3 regions of the Roseburia sp. genome follow, and region 2 is predicted to be linked to each of the others. Evidence: predicted binding sites of a transcription regulator. Region 2 holds the regulator's gene; each other region holds the start of a gene.
The links. The regulator HrcA, encoded in region 2, represses chaperone genes, less so after heat shock. The targets are predictions, from matches to a motif close to TGTTAGCACTCNNNNNNNNNGAGTGCTAACA.

Region 1: groES (co-chaperone GroES) is a predicted target of HrcA. The motif match lies at 3,494-3,524, and genes of this name have one in related genera.
Region 3: clpB (ATP-dependent chaperone ClpB) is a predicted target of HrcA. The motif match lies at 5,555-5,585, and genes of this name have one in related genera.

What each region holds. Positions count from the first base shown of each region.
Region 1 is NZ_JBGLEJ010000005.1:432,043-439,610, forward strand. Features, by position in the region: gene ltrA (group II intron reverse transcriptase/maturase) at 1-1,219, shown strand, start outside; gene ACDD58_RS13290 (Cof-type HAD-IIB family hydrolase) at 1,397-2,179, shown strand; gene ACDD58_RS13295 (DUF2974 domain-containing protein) at 2,201-3,346, shown strand; gene groES (co-chaperone GroES) at 3,574-3,858, shown strand; gene groL (chaperonin GroEL) at 3,921-5,543, shown strand; gene ACDD58_RS13310 (histidinol-phosphate transaminase) at 5,846-6,934, opposite strand; gene ACDD58_RS13315 (DUF5717 family protein) at 7,023-7,568, shown strand, end outside.
Region 2 is NZ_JBGLEJ010000005.1:1,264,124-1,271,691, reverse strand. Features, by position in the region: gene ACDD58_RS17105 (glycine--tRNA ligase) at 1-323, shown strand, start outside; gene ACDD58_RS17100 (YfhO family protein) at 396-3,131, shown strand; gene ACDD58_RS17095 (acyltransferase family protein) at 3,156-4,202, shown strand; gene hrcA (heat-inducible transcriptional repressor HrcA) at 4,341-5,441, shown strand; gene grpE (nucleotide exchange factor GrpE) at 5,457-6,092, shown strand; gene dnaK (molecular chaperone DnaK) at 6,128-7,568, shown strand, end outside.
Region 3 is NZ_JBGLEJ010000005.1:1,536,938-1,544,505, reverse strand. Features, by position in the region: gene ACDD58_RS18235 (cyclodeaminase/cyclohydrolase family protein) at 1-462, opposite strand, end outside; gene ACDD58_RS18230 (HD domain-containing phosphohydrolase) at 737-4,285, shown strand; gene ACDD58_RS18225 (BMP family ABC transporter substrate-binding protein) at 4,287-5,477, shown strand; gene clpB (ATP-dependent chaperone ClpB) at 5,721-7,568, shown strand, end outside.

The DNA.
Region 1 (7,568 bases), 830 kb from region 2:
GGTCGTACGAAACAAAGGTGCAGAGGGAGTGGACGGAATGAAGTACACAGAACTCAAAGAACATCTTGCAAAGAACGGCGAAAACATCAAGGAACAGTTGAGGACAAGAAAGTATAAACCTCAGCCAGTACGGAGAGTGGAGATACCAAAGCCCGATGGCGGTTTCAGAAACCTGGGAGTGCCAACAGTAACAGACAGATTTATACAACAAGCTATTGCACAGGTCTTAACACCAATCTATGAGGAGCAGTTCCATGATCATAGTTATGGATTTAGACCGAACAGATGTGCACAACAGGCAATCCTGACAGCACTTGATATGATGAACGAGGGCAACGACTGGATTGTAGACATTGACTTGGAAAAGTTCTTTGACACAGTAAACCATGACAAGCTTATGACCATCATAGGCAGAACTATAAAAGATGGAGATGTTATCTCGATCATTAGGAAATATCTTGTCAGTGGAATCATGATTGATGATGAGTATGAGGATTCTATTGTGGGAACACCACAAGGAGGAAATCTTTCACCATTACTGGCAAATATCATGCTGAATGAACTTGATAAGGAAATGGAAAAGAGAGGGCTTAACTTTGTACGATACGCGGATGACTGTATTATTATGGTCGGAAGCGAAATGTCTGCCAATCGTGTAATGAGAAACATATCTCGTTTTATTGAAGAGAAAGTAGGACTCAAAGTTAACATGACCAAGAGCAAAGTAGATAGACCAAGAGGATTGAAATATCTGGGTTTCGGATTCTACTTTGATTCAAGAGCACACCAATTTAAGGCAAAACCACATGCAAAATCAGTAGCAAAGTTCAAGAGGCGAATGAAAGAACTCACTTGTCGTAGCTGGGGCGTTAGTAACAGCTATAAGGTTGAGAAACTTAATCAGCTTATCAGAGGGTGGATTAACTACTTTAAAATAGGTAGTATGAAGGTGTTATGTGCCACGCTCGACCAAAGCATAAGATTTCGATTGCGCATGTATATATGGAAACATTGGAAAACTCCACAGAATCGCGCGAAGAACTTAATAAAGCTAGGGGTATATAAGAAACTAGCGTACTCAACGGCTTATAATGGTGCGAGAATCGCACACTGCTGTCAAGGCGGTGCCATGAATGTAGCCGTTACAAAAGAAAGACTAACCCGTTTTGGATTAATCTCAATGTTAGATTACTACACCGAAAGGTGTGTTACTTGTTAAGTTGACTGAACCGCCGTGTACCGAACGGTACGCACGGTGGTGTGAGAGGTCGGGAAATCACTCAGATTTCCCTCCTACTCGATTATACGGTGATATGGATTTTAAAATACTTTGCTTAATGGGAAAATTCTGTTAGAATAAAAACCATCACGACAGAAGGGAAAAATAGACGATATAATGAAAAAAGCAGTATTTTTTGATATAGACGGTACATTATGGGATTTTAAGATGAATATACCGGAAAGCACAAAAGAAGCATTGAAAGAACTAAGAAAAAACGGGCATTATGCCTTCCTGTGCAGTGGAAGAAGCAGATCCAATATCAAAAGTCCCAAATTACTGGCACTCGGGTTTGATGGCATTGTGGCAGCATGCGGCACACACATTGAATTCGAGGGAGAAAAGTTATTTGAACTTTTACTGACCAACGAACAAATCAAACATATTCTTACAGTACTTAGAAAATACCAGATACCAATGGTACTAGAGGGACCGAATTATATTTATGTGGATGAAAAAGACTTCAAGGATGATCCATATGTCATTTATCTGAGAAATGAGCTTGGGGAAAACCTAAAAAGTATTACCGGAATTGCACAATATGAGGTAAATAAGCTGAGTGCGGAACTTGGAAATGCAGATGTAGAACTTGTCAGGAAAGAACTGGGAACGGAGTTTGATATGATCGTCCATGAGCCGGATGGAATATTAGAGATCGGGCAGGCGGGGCATTCCAAGGCAAGTGGCATTGAGCGTCTCTGTGCGTTTCTTGGAATCGCAAAAGAAGATACTTATGCATTCGGGGATAGTGCTAATGATGTGGAAATGCTTGAATTTGTGGCACATGGGATTGCCATGGGAAATGGTACGGATGTGGCAAAGAATGCGGCAGAATTTATTACCACAGATATCCATAAAGATGGGATCTGGAACGGACTGAAACATTATGGGCTGATCTGAATAAAAGACAGGGGGAAAAATATGGCAAATATCATGGATTATATGGACTGGCGCGGGGATTTATCGTTTGAGGCAGATGAATTTAATGAAGTTGATAATCTGATTTTAGCGCAGCTTGCATATGTTGATTTTGAGGGGATCGTTACAGCAGAGGAAAATGCGCCGGCTGTACCGCTTAAGGAGGCATCCGGACAATTTTGGGAAAAGAATGATAAAGACGAAATCTTGGCACGGGTATCCATGACGAAATCGGCCCCGTTTGTTATGGAGAAAATGGCGGAAACAAAACGTTTTTCGGATGTAAAACTACGCTGCTATGTCAATGAGATCCGGGATGAGGAACAGTTTCAGTTTTCGGCGGTCTGTGTGGAACTGCCGGATGACAGCCTGTATGTGGCATTTCGCGGAACAGACAACACGATCACGGGCTGGCGGGAAGATTTTAATATGGGTTATCTGTCAGAAACGCCGGGACAGCTCCGGGCAGTGGAATATTTGAACCGTGCTGTGACAGACAAAAAGCAGAGGGTGCGTGTCGGCGGCCATTCAAAGGGTGGAAATTTTGCCGTGTATGCCTCCGTAAAATGTGATCCGCAGATCCAGAACCAGATTTTAAATGTGTACAGCAATGATGGTCCGGGATTCAGGAGCGATATGGTGGAAAGCACAGAGTACCAGCGCATGCTGCCGAAGCTGCACACGATCCTGCCGGAATCTTCCATTGTCGGAATGCTCTTAGAACATCAGGAGTCGTTTGAAGTTGTCAAGAGCTCAAACAGCGGGATCCAGCAGCACGATGCCATGTCATGGGAGGTACTCGGAAGATCTTTTGTACATGTGGATCAGGTTGCGGCGCAGAGCCTGTTGTTGGATGAAACGATAAAATCATGGATTTACCAGTTAGACGGGGAAGAGAGAGCACAGATCGTGGAGACGGCATTTGATATGATCGAAAAAGTCGGGATCCGTACGGTAGATGATTTTTACCACAGTAAATGGAAGAAAATACAGGAACTGATGAAAGAAACCAGTAAACTTTCACCGGAGCGGCAGAAACTGTTTTCAAGAGCCTTAAAACTGCTTTGGATGGAAGGAAATAAAGCAATGAAGGAGACAGTAAAACAGACCGTAAAACGCACGGTAAAACAGTCTCCGCTGAAAAAATAAAAAAAGTATAAAATCACAGAAAATGAGTGAACTTATAAAAAAATGAGAAAAAGAGAGAAAAAATAAGAAAATATTGGAATAAATAATTATAAATAGAAATATATTTGGTTGCAGATTCAAATATAAAAATCTATTATATGAACCATAAGTTAGCACTCAAAAGAAATGAGTGCTAATAACTACTCAAAAGAAATAAAACAGATGATCATAAGCAGGAGGTAAGCAACATGAAATTAGTTCCATTAAGCGACAGAGTCGTATTAAAACAGTGTGAGGCAGAGGAAACCACAAAATCAGGTATCATCCTTACAAGCAGTGCACAGGAAAAACCACAGGAGGCAGAGGTTATTGCCGTAGGTCCTGGTGGAATGGTTGATGGAAAAGAAGTTACCATGCAGGTAAAAGCCGGACAGAAGGTAATTTATTCAAAATACGCAGGAACAGAAGTAAAATTAGACGGAGAAGAATACATTATCGTAAAACAGAATGATATTCTTGCAGTTGTAGAATAAATAATTGTTCAAAGTAAAACAGATTTTTATCATTAATAAATTTCAGAAAGAGGTAGACAGATATGGCAAAGGAAATTAAATATGGCACAGAAGCAAGAGCAGCATTAGGTGCAGGTGTAGATAAACTGGCAAATACCGTAAGAGTAACATTAGGACCGAAAGGAAGAAACGTAGTACTTGATAAATCTTACGGCGCTCCGCTGATCACAAACGATGGTGTTACAATCGCAAAAGAGATCGAGTTAGAAGATGCATTCGAGAACATGGGTGCACAGCTTGTAAAAGAAGTTGCAACAAAGACAAACGATGTTGCAGGTGATGGTACCACAACAGCAACTGTTTTAGCACAGGCAATGGTACAGGAGGGTATGAAGAACCTTGAGGCAGGTGCAAACCCGATCATCCTCCGCCGTGGTATGAAGAAAGCAACAGACAAAGCAGTAGAAGCAATTCTTGCAATGTCATCAAAAGTAAATGGCAAAGACCAGATCGCAAAAGTAGCTGCAATCTCTGCAGGAGATGAGAATGTTGGTAACATGGTTGCTGATGCAATGGAAAAAGTTTCCAACGATGGTGTTATCACGATCGAGGAATCTAAGACAATGCAGACAGAGCTTGATTTAGTAGAAGGTATGCAGTTTGACCGTGGTTATGTATCTGCTTACATGTGCACAGATATGGATAAAATGGAAGCAGTATTAGACGATCCATATATCCTGATCACAGATAAGAAGATCAGCAACATTCAGGAGATCCTTCCTCTGTTAGAGCAGATCGTACAGAGCGGTGCAAGATTACTTATCATCGCTGAGGATATCGAGGGTGAGGCACTTACCACTTTGATCGTCAACAAACTGCGTGGTACATTCAATGTAGTAGCTGTCAAAGCACCTGGCTATGGTGACAGAAGAAAAGCAATGCTTGAAGATATCGCAATCTTAACAGGTGGTCAGGTGATCAGCTCTGATCTTGGTCTGGAATTAAAAGACACAACTATGGATCAGTTAGGTCGTGCAAAATCTGTAAAAGTCCAGAAAGAGAACACAGTGATCGTTGACGGTGCTGGTGACAAAGATGCGATCGCAAGCAGAGTAAACCAGATCCGTGGACAGATCGAGGAGACAACATCTGAGTTTGATAAAGAAAAATTACAGGAGAGACTTGCAAAATTAGCAGGTGGCGTTGCAGTTATCCGTGTCGGTGCAGCAACTGAGACAGAGATGAAAGAAGCAAAACTTCGTATGGAAGATGCTTTAAACGCAACAAGAGCAGCAGTCGAAGAAGGTATCATCGCAGGTGGCGGTTCTGCATATATCCATGCAACTAAAGCTGTTGCTGAGTTAGCTGACACCTTAGAGGGTGATGAGAAGACTGGTGCAAAAGTTATCTTAAAAGCTCTGGAAGCTCCATTATACTATATCTCTGCAAATGCAGGACTTGAGGGCGCTGTTATCATCAATAAGGTAAAAGAGTCTAAAGACGGTATCGGATTCAATGCAGCAACCGAAGAGTATGTAGATATGGTTGAGAACGGTATTCTTGACCCGGTTAAAGTTACAAGAACAGCATTACAGAACGCAACTTCTGTTGCATCTACACTGCTTACAACAGAGTCTGTTGTTGCTAATATCAAAGAAGATGCTCCGGCAGTTCCGGCAGGCAACCCTGGCATGGGAATGATGTAATAACAGGTCTCTAAGAGAAAAAACAATAGATTGTATGGCTTTGTGATACAATCTGTTGTAATAAATAAGAACGTGAAAAACACAGCAGATTGTAAAGATCTGCTGTGTTTTTTAAATTCATAGGAAATTACGCATCTCGCGGAGAAGAAGTTAGCTGTAAACAGCACCGCTCGAGTGCGAAAGAGTCGCAAGCGACTCTTTGTTCTAGGAAAATGCGTTGAAATTTGTGCTGAAAATAAGATTTTATATTTTGATGAATTACAAAAACAAATGCTGGTGAACAGATTTGTCTGACCGGATATTTACCGGAGCAGGCAGGCAAGCAGTCTGTCATTATCCTCTGGATTCATGATACAGAGCCGGATGTACTTGTTATCCAGAAATGGAAATGTGGAGCAGTCACGGATCATCATTTTTTCACGGATCGCACGGTCAAATAGATCCTGGGAAGTAAGGTCATCTTTTAAAATGCGTACCAGCATGAAATTGCCGCTTGGTTCATATACTTTAAAATCAGGGCTTTTCTGGAATGTCTGATAAATTCTTGCACGCTCTGAAGAGATCAGGTCTTTGGTAGCTTTGATGTATGCAGTGTCACGGAACATCGTCTCTCCGGCAACGACAGCCAGGGAATTGATCGTCCATGGATTTTTTCTGGTATTGATAGATTTGATCAGATCACGGTTGCCTGTGATCGCATAGCCGAGGCGGAGTCCCGGTGCCGCGAAAAATTTTGAGGTACCACGTAAAATGACAATATTGTTATAATAGTTTGTCAGTGGCACAGCGGAGATATCAGCCATATTATCGGCAAATTCCACATAAGTTTCATCCACCATGACATAAATGTCATGTTCCTTGCATGCATCTAAGATGTGACGCATTTCTGTTCTTGTAATGCAGGATGATGTAGGGTTGTTCGGGTTACATATAACGATCAGATCAATGCTTTCGTTCAGATGAGAGATAAAATCATCAACATCTAAACGGAAATTATCCTTTTCGCGAAGCGGATAATAGAGTGTCGTACCTCCGCCAAGAGAGATCTCACGTTCGTATTCGGAATAAGTAGGACCGATGACCATTGCCTTTTTCGGGTGCTCAATCTGTATAAAAAGAGAGATCAGTTCTGTGGAACCGTTACCTACGATGACGTTTTCATATTCTGTACCGCAGTATTCTGCGATGCATTTACGAAGAGATGTATATTCCCTGTCAGGATATGTCGTGATCACATCGATCTGCTCGGAAAGAGCGGTACGAAGAAGCGGTGATACACCAAGCGGGTTAACATTTGCAGAAAAACTGACGATCTCTTCTTTTCTGATGCCGTAGATCTGCTCTATTTTTTCTAAATCACTTCCGTGAAAATGGTCTTTGTGTTTTATCATTGCGAACTCCTCCAAATTGGTTTATAATCTATTATAATGATTGTCATTGAAAAAGCAAGCAATTAAAAGAGAAAAAGCGGGTGTCGATTTGCGAAGACGGATACAACAACTGGCAAGGGGAAAATTCGAACACTTAAAGCCATCTCTTTCAATTTCTGTGGATAAAATTGACATTACTGCAATGGAAGGAAATGACGTTTCGGGGGATTTTGTGATCACAAGCACAAATCATGTGCCGATGCGTGGAATCGTATATTCTTCCAATCCGAGGATGGAATGTCTGACACCACAGTTTGAAGGGGAAGAAATAAGGATTCGTTACCAATTTCATAGTTATGGTCTGGTTGAAGGTGATATTCAAAAAGGAGAGTTCTGTATTGTAGTAGAACAGGGTGAATATAACCTTTCTTTTGTTGTGTCTGTTTCTAAATTGTATGCGGAATCTTCTGTCGGGAAAATAAAAAATTTATCTGATTTTGCCAGACTGTCAGAAAATGATTTTGAAGAGGCATTTCATCTGTTTTATTCTGGAAAATTTAAAAATATATTTCATTCCGGTGAAAAAAGAGAAATGCTTTTGTATGAGGGATTGTCAAAAGGAACTCCCTCCGGTCAAAAGGTAGAAGAGTTTTTG
Region 2 (7,568 bases):
ATATGAGAACGGTTCTTCATTTCCATCCGGCTTTAGCACCTGTTAAGATCGGTGTACTTCCATTATCCAAGAAGTTAAATGAAGGTGCTGAGAAAGTATTCGCGCAGCTTTCACACAAATATAACTGTGAATTTGATGACAGAGGAAATATCGGAAAGCGTTACAGAAGACAGGATGAGATCGGTACTCCGTTCTGTGTAACCTACGATTTCGAGTCTGAAAATGACGGTGCCGTAACGGTTCGTGACCGTGATACCATGGAGCAGGAGCGTATTAAGATCGAGGATCTGGATGCTTATTTCGCAGAGAAGTTCAACTGGTAAAAGAAAAGATATGATCAGGAGAAAGACCAGAGACAATGTGCTTTGGTCTTTTTCTATGGGAGAAATTAAAAAATGAGATTCTTACGGAATAAAGATGGTAATGTCAGTAAAAAAGTCTGGTTTGCTCTGGCATATACCATATGTTTTACAATCATTGCGGGGGCGGTATTCTCCGTATTTATCATAAATAAAAAAAGTTTTATATGGGTTCCGGATGGCCTGCAACAGCATTTCAATGCGCTGCTTTATTATCGTTCGTGGCTTTTATCGATCATAGATACGCTTATTACAGAACACAGGCTTTCGGTTCCGCTGTGGGACATGCATATCGGACTTGGCTCAGATGTGCTGACGACGCTTCATTATTATGTGATCGGTGATCCACTCAATCTTTTATCGGTGTTTGTGCCGGATGAAAAGTATATGGAACTTTTTTACAATGCGATGGTTCTGGTAAGGATTTATTTTGCCGGACTGGCATTTTCTGCATATTGCAGGTATCACGGACAGAAACCTTATTCTACGCTGCTTGGGGCAATGGTATATGATTTCTGCTTCTGGGTTATCATTGCGGTGCGTCATCCGTATTTTTTAAATCCGATGATTTATCTGCCGTTGATCCTGATTGGTGTGGATAAAATTTATAAAAAACAAAAGCCCTGGTTGTATATGGGTATGCTTGCGGTGGCAACAGTCAGCAGCTTTTATTTTACATACATGATCTGTGTCTTTGTTGTCATTTATGCACTGCTTCGTTACCTGATGCTGTTTGGAAAACCGGTTTTTAAGACGGTATGGTACTGGGTATGGCGTTTTGCGGCATACTCGTTTGTAACGCTGTCATCTGTTTCTATTATTCTGCTTCCGGTTGTTGCTATGACATTATCTACAGGAAGGGCAGGAGCACAGCATACGTTTTCATTGCTTTATCCGTTATCTTATTATCGGAAATTATTTTATGGATTCCTGATCGGAGGTTCCACTTACTGGAGTGAACTGGGATATACGGGAATCGTTCTTTTGGCAGTGTTGCTGCTTCTTCTTGGGCGAAGAAAAAACAGGGGACTGCGTGCCGGATTTGTACTTATGACGCTGTTACTGTTGTTCCCATTTGCGGGAAAAATGTTGAATGGTGGAAGTTATGTGGTAAACCGTTACATGTGGGCATACTCCATGCTTGTGTCTTTTATCGCGGTAAAAATGTATCCTCAGATGATGGAGATGCATTTTAAGAAAAAAATTGCACTGTTCTGGGCGGGAATCACCTATATCTGCCTGTGCTTGGAGGTGCTTGGAAAGCATCAGAAACAGTATGTATTAGTGGCATTATTATTATTTTCCGTGCTGTTAGTTCTCATTGTCGGAACCGGGAAAAAGACGAAAGAAAAATTTGTTTTTAAGGCGGCATTGTTAGTGGTCGTGATGCTGGAACTGATCTATCAGGGATGGGCAGAATATGCGCCACAGGCGGGCGGTTATGTGGAGGAATTTGCCACACAGGGGGAGGCACTTTCCATGCTGACAAAGGATGCGGCTGGAAACCTTGTGAAAAATCATGCGAAAGATACGACATACCGCTATGAGTCCCTGCAGTCTGAGGAGTGGAAAAACACAGCAATGCAGCTTGGAATTAATGGTACTTCCTATTATTTCAGTCTTGCAAACCCGGATATCAACCAGTTTCAGAGAGAAATGTACATCAATCAGACAAGAGATTTCTGTTATTCCGGTTTTGATGCGCGCACGATGTTAGAAGTACTTTCCGGCGTGCGTTATTATGTGGTGCCATCCGGAAACAAAGGACTGCGTCCATATGGTTATAATGTCTGCTTCAACCGCGGAACACTTGGCGCGGGGGGACAGTATGAAGTGAAATGCGATGCCTATGAGAATGATTCCGTACTGCCGGTCGGATTCGCAGGCAGTGCAGTAATTCCACGGAGTATCTATGAAAAGCTGGATGTGACGAAAAAACAGCAGGCACTGTTACAGGGGATCGTCGTGGAAGATGATAAGATCCCATCTGCGTTAGCCAGCACGGAAACAAAACCGGAGTTTACGGATCAGGATATTTCCTACACGATCACGGATATGCATAACGTGGAACTGACAGACCAGGGATTTACAGCGACAGAAAAGAAAGCGTCGGTCACACTTTCCTTTGAGGGGATGCCGGAGAGCGAAACATACTTTATATTAAAGGGACTTGGGTTTTCGGAGGAAGGAAAAACCTTAACACAGTCGAAGAGCCGTCTGCACATTGATGTGACCTGTGGAAAGATTACAAAGATGATTACATTCCTTACCAGAAAGAATAATTTTTACAGTGGTGTGGATGACTATCTGATCAACGCCGGATATCGTGATGAAAAAGCAGATGAGATCATCCTTACTTTTCATGAAAAAGGAACGTATCAGTTTGATGACATGCAGATCGTCTGTCAGCCGATGGAACAGATCGATGGCTGGACGAAAAATTTAAAACAGGATGTTTTAAAAAATGTTGTCATGGATACAAATCGTATTTCGGGAACATTAGAAAACGCTCAGGAGAGACTGCTCTGTATGACGATCCCATACAGCAGCGGCTGGCGGGCGTACATAGATGGTGTGGAAACAGAGATCTTAAAGGCGGATACGATGTATATGGCAGTTGATGTGCCGGAGGGAATACATCAGATCGAATTTTATTACTGTACACCGTATTTAAAAACGGGTGCTGTTTTGAGCGGTCTTGGAATCCTGTCGGTGATCGGGATCGCTGTATTCAGGCATAGAAGAAATAAGGGACAAAAAGAAAAGGAATAAAGCAGGACAGGGAAGGAATTTTAGATGTCTACGATATATCTATCGGAAAAAAATGAATACAGGGCACTTGATTTTCTGAAATTTGCAGCAGCATTTCTAGTTGTTGCCATTCACATTCCACCATTTGAAGAGGCTGCTCCGGTATTTTCACACGAATTTCAGCAGGTAATCTGCCGGATGGCAGTGCCGTTCTTTTTTGTATGTACCGGTTATTTTATGGGAGAAAAAATAGCGGACAAAGGCAGGGTAAAAAAATATCTTTTCCATATTATAAAGATGTATGTATGGTGGAGTCTGTTATATCTGATTCCGATCATTGACCGGTTCTGGGAGAAAAAAAGAAGTGCTGCCGAAAATTTGTCAGAACTGGCGAGAAGATTTTTTCTGATCGGTTCTTATATACAGCTATGGTATCTTCTTGCAACGGTTGTGGCGGTACTGTTATTGTATCTTCTTGCAACGCACTTTCAATGGAGCGTAAAAAGCATTGTAGTGGCTGCCGTACTATTATATCTGGCTGGAGTCTGCCATAACACTTATCATCATGCTTTTGATGATCTTTCGCCGGCTGCAAATGAGATCAGATGGTATCTTTCTGTATTTGCTACCGCAAGAAATGGCCTGTTTTTTGGATTCCCGTTTGTGACGATGGGATATTTGTTCCGGGTAAAGGCAGACCGGATCAGAAAAAATGATTATGGATGGCATACGATAGTTTTTCTGGCACTCATGATGTTAGAAGAGTGGATCGTCACTCAGAAAATCGGCGAATCATCCCATGATATGTATCTAATGACACCTCTTGTCACGGCAAATCTTTTTCTGGCAGCCGCTTTTTGTCCGGTAAGCGATAAGCGGGGAGCAATGGCAAAGATTATGCGTGAACTCTCGACTGAGATTTTTCTTTTACACATGCTGGTATATTTCTGGTATAAAAAGATCATGGAGAGTCTGGGACTGGATGCAGGAAATCATCTGGTGCGTTATCTGGTGGTTGTTAGTGGCAGTGTTCTGATCGGATTGATCCTCATATATATAGGAAGAAAAAGGAATAAAACCGTAAAATTATAAAAAAAATATAAAACCGCAGAAATTATAAAAATTAGTGTTGACAAAAGAATATGATGGTGCTATTTTAAGTACATAGATGTTAGCACTCCACAATAACGAGTGCTAACAGATATAAAAAGTAACTGGGAACTAAGGCAGATGCCAGATTCTTACAGAGAGTTACAGAGTATGGAGATGGAGAAGAGAATGGACGAGGAATTCGAGTTAGACGAACGAAAAACGAAAATTCTTGATGCAATCATCCGCAACTATTTAGAGACAGGCGAACCGGTTGGATCACGAACGATATCCAAGTATACCGATTTGAATTTAAGCTCTGCAACGATCCGTAATGAGATGGCAGATCTGGAAGAACTTGGATACATTTTACAGCCGCATACTTCAGCCGGCAGGATTCCTTCTGACAAAGGATACCGCTTTTATGTGGATCATCTGATGGAAGAGAAAAAACGTGAGGTCGATGAGATGAAGAGTTTCGTCATCGAACACACGGAGAAGATGGATCAGGTGTTGCAGCAAGTGGCAAAGATACTGGCGAACAATACCAATTATGCAACGATGGTAACAGCACCGACGTTCCATAAGAATAAAGTAAAGTTCATCCAGTTATCCAATATGAATGAAGAACAGATCTTAGCAACGATCGTTACCGAAGGAAATCTGGTCAAGAATAAAATTATTCCGGTCAGTGAACCAATCGATAATGAGACGATGTTAAAACTGAATTTCCTGTTAAATGCGAATTTAAATGGTCTTGCATTGCAGGAGATCAATCTTGGAACCATTGCAAAGCTGAAAGAGCAGGCAGGCATTCACAGTGACATCATCAGTGATGTGCTTGATACTGTGGCAGAGACGATGGGACAGGATGAGGACATCCGCATTTATACAAGCGGAACAACCAACTTCTTTAAATATCCGGAGTTAAGTGATTCGGAGAAAGCGAGTGAGCTGATCTCCACATTTGAGGAGAAACAGCAGTTAGCGAGCCTTGTAACTGAAAACCTGTTAGATGATGATAATACAGGGATTCAGGTTTATATAGGAAATGAAAGCCCGATCCAGACCATGAAGGACTGCAGTGTTGTGACAGCAACTTATGAATTGGGCGAAGGCGTTCGTGGAACGATAGGAATTGTCGGACCGAAGCGAATGGATTATGAGAAAGTAATGGATAACCTGAAAACCTTGAAAAATTCCTTAGATGGAATTTTAAACAAGGATAAGGAACAGACATAGAAAGGTGGTTCATAGATGTCAGAGATGAATGAAGAGGTATTAGACGAAGCAATGGAGAATTCCACAGAGGAAAATGCTTCTGAAACCCAGACGGATGAAAATGTGACATCCACGGAAGAGACAACTGAGACAGCAGATACAGAAGAAGCAGAAAATGCTGATACGGATTCTGAAGATTCAGATAAAAAGAAATCTTTTTTCAAAAAGAAAAAAGATAAAAAGGATGAGCAGATCGAAGAGCTTACTGACAAAGTCAAAAGACAGATGGCAGAGTTCGATAATTTCCGTAAGCGTACAGAAAAGGAAAAATCACAGATGTACGATATGGGAGCCAAAACGATCGTAGAAAAGATCCTGCCGGTAATTGATAACTTCGAGCGTGGTCTTGCAGCTGTTCCGGAAGAAAGCAAAGAAGATGCTTTTGTTGTCGGAATGGATAAGATCTACCGCCAGATGCTTACCGTATTAGAGGAAGCAGGTGTAACACCGATCGAAGCAGTCGGTGCAGAATTTGATCCGAATTTCCACAACGCAGTAATGCATGTGGAGGATGAAACCTTAGGAGAAAATGTAGTAGCAGAAGAACTCCAGAAGGGATATATGTACAGAGATACTGTAGTAAGACACAGTATGGTAAAAGTAGCAAACTAAGTATTTCATAGATATTAGATGAGGAGGAAATCATTATGAGTAAAATCATTGGTATTGACTTAGGTACAACAAACAGTTGTGTAGCTGTTATGGAAGGTGGAAAACCTACCGTTATCGCAAATCAGGAAGGTGCAAGAACAACACCATCTATCGTTGCATTCACAAAAACAGGCGAGAGATTAGTAGGTGAGCCTGCAAAACGTCAGGCTGTTACAAACGCAGAAAAGACCATATCTTCTATCAAGAGACATATGGGTACTGATTATAAAGTAGCAATTGATGACAAACAGTATTCTCCACAGCAGATTTCTGCAATGATCTTACAGAAATTAAAAGCTGATGCAGAAGGATACTTAGGAGAAAAAGTAACAGAGGCTGTTATCACAGTTCCGGCTTACTTCAACGATGCCCAGCGTCAGGCAACCAAAGATGCAGGTAAGATCGCAGGTCTTGATGTAAAACGTATCATCAACGAGCCGACAGCAGCAGCTTTAGCTTATGGTCTTGACAATGAGAAAGAGCAGAAGATCATGGTATACGACCTTGGTGGTGGTACATTTGATGTTTCTATCATTGAGATTGGCGATGGTGTTATCGAAGTATTATCTACAAACGGTGATACACATCTTGGTGGTGATGATTTTGATAACAGAATCACACAGTGGATGATCGATGAGTTCAAGAAAGCAGAAGGTGTTGATCTTTCTACTGATAAGATGGCTCTTCAGAGATTAAAAGAAGCTGCTGAGAAAGCAAAGAAAGAGCTTTCTTCTGCAACAACCACAAATATCAACCTTCCGTTCATCACAGCAACTGCTGAGGGACCGAAACACTTTGATATGAACTTAACAAGAGCAAAATTCGATGAGTTGACACATGATCTCGTTGAAAAGACAGCTATCCCGGTTCAGAATGCTATGAGAGATGCAGGACTTACTAATGCTGATCTTGGTCAGGTATTATTAGTTGGTGGTTCTACACGTATCCCGGCAGTACAGGATAAAGTAAAACAGTTAACAGGCAAAGAGCCAAGTAAGACATTGAATCCGGATGAGTGTGTTGCCATCGGTGCATCTATCCAGGGTGGTAAACTTGCAGGAGATGCAGGTGCAGGTGAGATCTTACTTCTTGATGTAACACCACTTTCACTTTCCATCGAGACAATGGGTGGTATCGCAACAAGACTGATCGAGAGAAATACAACAATTCCTACAAAGAAGAGCCAGATCTTCTCAACTGCAGCAGATAACCAGACAGCAGTAGATATCAACGTTGTACAGGGTGAGAGACAGTTTGCAAGAGATAACAAATCCCTTGGACAGTTCCGTCTGGATGGTATCCCACCAGCACGTCGTGGTGTTCCGCAGATCGAAGTTACATTTGATATCGATGCAAACGGTATCGTAAATGTATCTGCAAAAGATTTAGGAACTGGAAAAGAACAGCATATTACGATCACAGCAGGTTCTAACATGT
Region 3 (7,568 bases), 270 kb from region 2:
GGCATCGCTGATGGCAATTTTACTGCCCTTTTCGGCAAAGGTTTCAATCAGATCGATCGCCTCTGCGCAGGTCCGCATGATCTCAAGTGGAACTTCGCAGGCTCCCACTAAGGCGGCTTCCATTACTTCTGCCTTTTTTTCAATTTCTTCCGGTGTGCTTTTTGGCATGCCGTAGGCGGCACTTAACGGTTCAAAAGCTTCGGCGTCTTTTTCCACGAGATCTAAAAGCCGTGCTGTGATGTCGTCTGCTTTTTTCTTACATTGAATGATATCCTCTTCCACAGCGGCATAGGTCTTTTTTCCAACGGTAAGACTCCCGACCATATTTCCAAGAGCGATACCGATTGCGCCGGCGAGGGCAGCGGCACCTCCGCCTCCCGGAACCGGAGACTTGCCGGATAAAACGGTGATAAAATCTTTACAGGAATAATCTGTAAAGCATGAATTTGTCTGATGTTCCATGATATTCCTCCATTGCACATTATTCTCCATACCTGTACGGTATTTTTTTACCATTTTCATTCGATAAGTTACAGTGATTGCTTTATTCTAACATATTGTAATTTTAAATGAAATAGAAATCCTGTAGCCCGGTACTTTCGCACATTAAAAAATTAATGTATGAAATCAACGGAAACAGTTGTCTTTTTACAGGTTTTTGTTAAAATATTAGTAGAGTTACCCTGGGATAAAGCAATAGCACCTGTGTTATTGATGTACATATGAGGAAAAGGTTATGAAAAATAAAAAATGGTATGTGATCAGCACGTTTGTACTTGGATGTATAGTGGTAAATTTTGCCGGCAGGATTTTGTCTGACAGACTGCAGATGCCGTTGTGGCTTGATTCTTTTGGAACAGTAACGGCAGCGTATGTGCTGGGACCTTTCTGTGGAGCTATGGTCGGGATGACGGTAAATCTTACCTATGGGATTTTATATTCCTGGACAAATATGTTTTACGCAGTGGTCAGTGCTATGGTCGGCATAACGACCGGCATATGTGTGAAAAAAGGATTTTTAAAAAATCTTTATGGAGTACTTTCAACAAGTTTTTTAATAGCGGTTTTATCGGTGACACTTTCTGTCCCGCTTAATTATCTGTATTGTGATGGTTCTACGCAGAATATCTGGGGAGACGGTGTTATTGAGTCTATGGAAAAAGTTGGATTCAACAGCTTTTTCAGTCACTGTATGGGACAGTTTTATCTTGATTTTCTTGATAAGGTTATAACGATCGTCTTAGTATTTTCTCTTATAAAATTGGTTCAGAAGAAAATTGTATCTAAAAGACAGCATACTTTGCTCATGATGTTTCTTTGTATATTGGTGCTTGGCATGATCCGGGGAGAGACAGTAACGGCAAAAACAGTTACAGAACAGGAAGATTACAGTAGTTATCTTCAGACTGTTTATGGCAGGGAAAATGGAATACCGGGTGGATGTGCCAATGATATTGTGCAGACGAAGGATGGCGTTTTATGGATTGGAACATATGGCGGGCTGTACCGGTATAATGGCACAAAATTTCAATGGATCAATGAATATGAATCGATAAAAACCGTGAACTGCCTGTATACGGATGAGGAAGGCAGACTGTGGGTTGGAACGAATGACAGCGGACTTTCCATCTTTATCAATGATACGGTTGCAAATGTTATTACTGAAAAACAGGGACTTGCATCGGATTCGGTGCGCTGTATTACACAGTGCGCAGATGGAAATTATTATGTTGGAACAGCCGGGGCACTTTCCATTGTCACATTAGCAGGTGGGTTAAATGTGAAAAAGACGATGGAAGATATTGTGTATGTAAAAAGTATGGATGCAGATGAAAATGGAACAGTTGCAGCGGTAACCGATGATGGAAAACTGTATTTTATCAGGCAGGGAAAGATCATGGATATTGTGGAGCCATCCGAGGGAGCTGATTTTTCCTGCTGTAAGTTTGATGAAAACGGACTTTTGTATGCCGGAACTTCACAGAATGAGATACTTTGCTATGGCTGTGATACGGGAGAGTGGAAATACAGGGAAACGAAAGGCTGTGAAGAATTATCCAATATAAAGTCGCTGTATTTTTTAGATAACGGAGCCATGTTTGTCTGTGCCGATAACGGAGTGGGATATTTTGTGGAACGGACAGATTTTAAAATGATAAATACAGATACATTTAACAGTTCGATTGATCATATGCTGATGGATTATCAGGGAAATCTCTGGTTTACATCATCAAGGCTTGGCGTTCTTCGTTTATGTAAGTCAGTATTTACATTGTTACAGACAGGAGCTATACAGGAAAATCAGGTTGTTAATTCAGTTACGAAATGGCAGAACAGGTTTTATATAGGAACGGACAGTGGATTAGAGGTAATGGATGAAGAAACCGGAGAAGAATATACGGATGATATTACGGAAACCTTAGCTGGCACAAGAATACGATGTCTTCGGACAGACAGCTGTGGAAACTTGTGGATCTGCACAACGGGAAAGGGCATTTATGAGATTACAGCAAAAGGAGAGACTTTTGTCTATGATAATGCCAGTGGGGCAAATGGTAATAAATACCGTACCGTCGAAGAACTAAAAAACGGAACGATACTTGCGGCAGGAGATGCGGGACTTACGTTTATCCGGGACGGGGAGATTACAAAAGTGACCGGTGAATCAGATGGACTTACGATACCGAAGATTCTTTGTGTATTAGAACAGGAAGACGGAACCATATTTGCCGGCACGGATGGAAATGGAATCGCGGTGATAAAAAATGGAAAAGTGAATGATGTTTACAACAAAGAGGATGGATTAAGCTCAGAGGTGATCCTCCGTATGGTGAAAAATGAGGATGGAGGTGTATTTATTGTAACAAGTAATGGAATCTGTTACATGGATACGGAAGGAAAAATCAGGAGTCTTGATAAATTTCCTTATTATAATAATTATGATATTGTGGAGGGAATCGACCATACTTTGTTTATACCAGGGTCAGCGGGGATCTATGTTGTGGATAAAGAGGATCTTTTGTCTGGGAAAGAATTAGAGTATAAATTGTTAAACAGTGATGCCGGGCTTAACCGGGCGCTGACACCAAATGCATGGAATTATGTAGATGAAGATATGAATTTCTATTTTTCCACAGATACGGGAGTGATTTGTATGAATCTTAAAAATTATGAGGTTTCTGTCCGTTCCTACCGTATGCAGATGAAATCCGTAAAAATAGATGATGTATCGCATTTTGTCAGACGTGGAGAGGTGATCTATCTGGAAAGGGGAGCAGAAAAGCTTGAGATATTTCCGGAAATTATCAATTATTCCGTGAATATCCCTTATGTAAGTGTTTACTTAGAGGGGTATGACAGTGAGCCGCAGGTGATGTCCCAAAGTGAGATGTCCAGTGTGATTTATACAAATCTTCCGGTAGGAACCTATAAATTTCATATTGCGGTGCTGGATCATAAGGGACAGAATCCGGTAGTGGAAAGTGTGTATACCATTGAAAAAAAGGCAGAGATCTACGATCACTGGTGGTTTGTGGTTTATATAGTGGCAGTGTTTACGTTAGCAGTAGCTTATCTGACCTGGATGATTTTTCATACACAGGTGCAGAGAGTGATCAATCTTCAGAAAAAGGAGATTGAACTGGTAAAAAAGCAGCTGGAAATGGGGAATGAGACGGTACTTACGATTGCTAAGACGGTAGACGCTAAAGATGTAAGGACGAGTCAGCATTCTGAGCGTGTGGCAGAATATTCCGTACTGATCGCAAAAGAACTTGGGTTTGATGAGAAAAGCTGTGAGGATCTGAAAAGGGCAGCGCTTTTACATGATATCGGAAAAATCGGTATTCCCGATCGGATTTTAAATAAGCCGGGAAAATTAACGGACGAGGAATATGGAATTATGAAATCGCATGTGACAAAAGGTGCGGAGATCTTAAAAAGTTTCACAATCGTAGACCATGTGGAAGAGGGTGCCTTATATCATCATGAAAGATATGATGGAAAAGGATATGTGCACGGGTTAAAAGGAGAAGAAATCCCGATCAATGCCAGAATTATCGGAATTGCAGATACATTTGATGCAATGACGGTGAATCGCGTTTACCGGAAACAGTTGGATATGACCTATGTGATACAGGAACTGAAAAATGGAAGGGGAACGCAGTTTGATCCAAGACTTGTCGATGTTATGTTAGGACTGATTGACAATGGAAAGATTGACATATACAGTCTGTACAAAGAACATGCACATGCAGATCATAGCAGGGAAAAAGAGGAGGAGTAGGGTGAAAAAAGTATATCTTGTGACATTGTGCACCTGTCTGGTTGTGATTGCTTTTGTGTCGGCATCTGTATACTTTCTGAGAGACGAAGAAAAAGAGATCACTGTTGGTTTTGTGTATGTTGGAGATGCGAGTACCGCATATACCAGCAATTTTATTGATGCGCAGGAGGCAATCCAGACAAAATACGGGGATCAGGTAAAAGTCATTGCACTCAATAATGTTGCGGAGGGAACGGAATCAGAGTACTTACAGCAGCTTGTGTATGCCGGATGTGACCTGATTTTTACGACCAGTTATAATTATGGAACCGTTACGAAGGAGTTTGCAGAAAAATATCCCGGGATTGAGTTTTGTATGGCAACATGTGCGAATGCAAATGAAGAGCCCCTCTTAAAAAATTATCATACATTCATGGGGAAAATTTATCAGGGAAGGTATACGGCGGGAGTGGCAGCCGGGATGAAAATGAAAGAACTGATCAAAGAAGGCGTGATCACAGAGCAGCAGGCAAAGATCGGATATGTTGCAGCCTATCCTTATGCGGAGGTGATCTCCGGATATACGGCATTTTTGCTCGGAGTGAGATCGGTTGTACCGGAAGCGGTGATGACAGTGCGTTATACCAATAAATGGAATGATTACCGGACGGAAAAAAAGTATGCCAAAGACCTGATCGATGAGGGCTGTGTGATCATATCACAGCATTCGGATACCGCAGGCCCGGCTACCGCGTGTGAGGAAACTGCTGCGGGGATCCCGGTTTATCTGGTAAGTTATAACCAGAGTATGGAAGATGTGGCGCCGACCACTTATCTTACCGGATGCAAGATCAACTGGGAACCCTATATGATGGGAGCTGTGGATGCAGTTTTAAACGACCGTGTGATTGAGAAAAGTATCAAAGGAACGGTCAATGGAAATGATATTGGTGCCGGTTTTGAAGAAGACTGGGTGCAGATGTTAGAATTAAATGAAATCACGGCTGCTGATGGCACAGCGGAAAAAATGCAGGAAGTGATCCGGCAGTTTGAGCAGGGGAAACTGGATGTGTTCCGGGGAGATTATGTCGGGGCAGATCCGGATGACCCGGACGATACTTATGATCTGAATCAGGGATATACGGAGAATGAGTTTGCGTCTGCACCTTCGTTTCATTATGTGCTGAAAGATGTGATCCGGATAGAAGAATAGGGGATTGTGAGGGAAAAAGTCCTGCGGATGCAGAGCATATCGTATTCGCAGGACAGTTTATATTTTTTTTATAAAATAATTAGCACTCACCTCTTGACAGTGCTAACAATCAGGTGTATAACACAAATTGTAAACAGAAAAAATAGAAATAAAAGAAATAAGTAAGAAAACTCATGATGGTTCTCCATCATTTGATATAGATGTCCAGTTTGGACCACAATTGAATAAGAGGGAGGAAGATATATGAACATTCAGAAATTTACACAGAAGTCCGTAGAAGCGATCAATGATTGTGAAAAACTTGCATATGAATATGGCAATCAGGAAATCGAGCAGGAACATCTGCTTGTTGCATTGCTGCAGCAGGAAGACGGACTGATTTTAAAATTGATAGAAAAAATGGATATCCAGAAAGAGCATTTCCTGGATAACGCCAAAAAACATCTCGCAGCAAGGGTAAAGGTATCCGGCGGTCAGGTCTATGTCGGACAGGACTTAAATAAAGTGCTGATCCATGCAGAGGACGAGGCAAAGCAGATGGGAGACGAATATGTTTCCGTGGAGCATCTTTTTCTTGCATTGTTAAAATATCCGAACAAGGCGATGAAGGAGATCTTCAAAGAGTATGGGATCACGAGAGACCGGTTTTTACAGGCACTCTCAACCGTGCGCGGCAACCAGCGTGTTGTTTCGGACAATCCGGAAGCTACCTACGATACCCTTGAAAAATACGGTTACGATATGGTAGCACGTGCAAAAGAGCAGAAACTTGATCCGGTCATCGGACGTGATGATGAAATCCGTAATGTAGTCCGCATCCTTTCCCGTAAGACGAAAAATAACCCGGTACTGATCGGTGAGCCTGGTGTAGGTAAGACTGCAGTCGTAGAGGGACTTGCACAGCGTATCGTAAAAGGGGATGTGCCGGAAGGCTTAAAAGACAAAAAGTTATTTGCACTGGATATGGGTGCTCTGGTCGCAGGTGCAAAGTATCGTGGTGAATTTGAGGAACGTTTGAAAGCAGTTTTGGATGACATCAAAAATTCTGACGGACAGATCATCCTGTTTATCGATGAGCTGCACACGATCGTCGGAGCCGGAAAGACGGATGGTGCGATGGATGCCGGACAGCTGTTAAAACCTATGCTTGCGCGTGGTGAACTGCATTGTATCGGTGCAACGACACTTGATGAATACCGTGAATATATCGAAAAAGATGCAGCGTTAGAGCGAAGATTCCAGCCGGTTATGGTGGATGAGCCGACGGTTGAGGATACGATTTCCATTCTGCGTGGTTTAAAGGAGCGCTACGAAGTGTTCCACGGTGTAAAGATCACAGACTCTGCGTTAGTATCGGCAGCAGTGCTCTCAAACCGTTATATTTCTGACCGTTTCCTGCCGGATAAAGCGATCGATCTTGTGGATGAGGCATGTGCCCTGATCAAGACAGAACTTGATTCCATGCCGACAGAACTTGATGAATTAAACCGTCGTGTCATGCAGCTTGAGATTGAGGAGACTGCATTAAAGAAAGAAACAGACAGGTTAAGTCAGGAGCGTCTCGCTGACCTGCAGAAAGAATTGGCAGAACTGCGCGATACGTTTAATACGAAAAAAGCACAGTGGGAAAATGAAAAGAAATCGGTAGAAAAAGTCCAGAAACTGCGTGAGGAGATCGAGACAGTCAAAAATGAGATCAAGACCGCACAGCAGAACTATGATCTGGAAAAAGCAGCAGAACTGCAGTATGGCAAGCTGCCGCAGTTAGAAAAACAGTTGGAAGCCGAAGAAGAGGAAGTAAAGAACCGTGATCTTTCCCTGGTACATGAAAATGTCAGTGAGGAAGAGATCGCACGTATTATTTCCCGCTGGACCGGTATCCCGGTTGCAAAACTGACGGAGAGTGAGAGAAACAAGACACTTCATCTCGATGAGGAACTGCACAAACGTGTCATCGGACAGGACGAGGGTGTCACAAAGGTTACAGAAGCGATTATCCGTTCCAAAGCAGGCATCAAAGATCCGACAAAGCCGATCGGTTCGTTCCTGTTCTTAGGACCTACCGGTGTTGGTAAGACAGAGCTCGCAAAG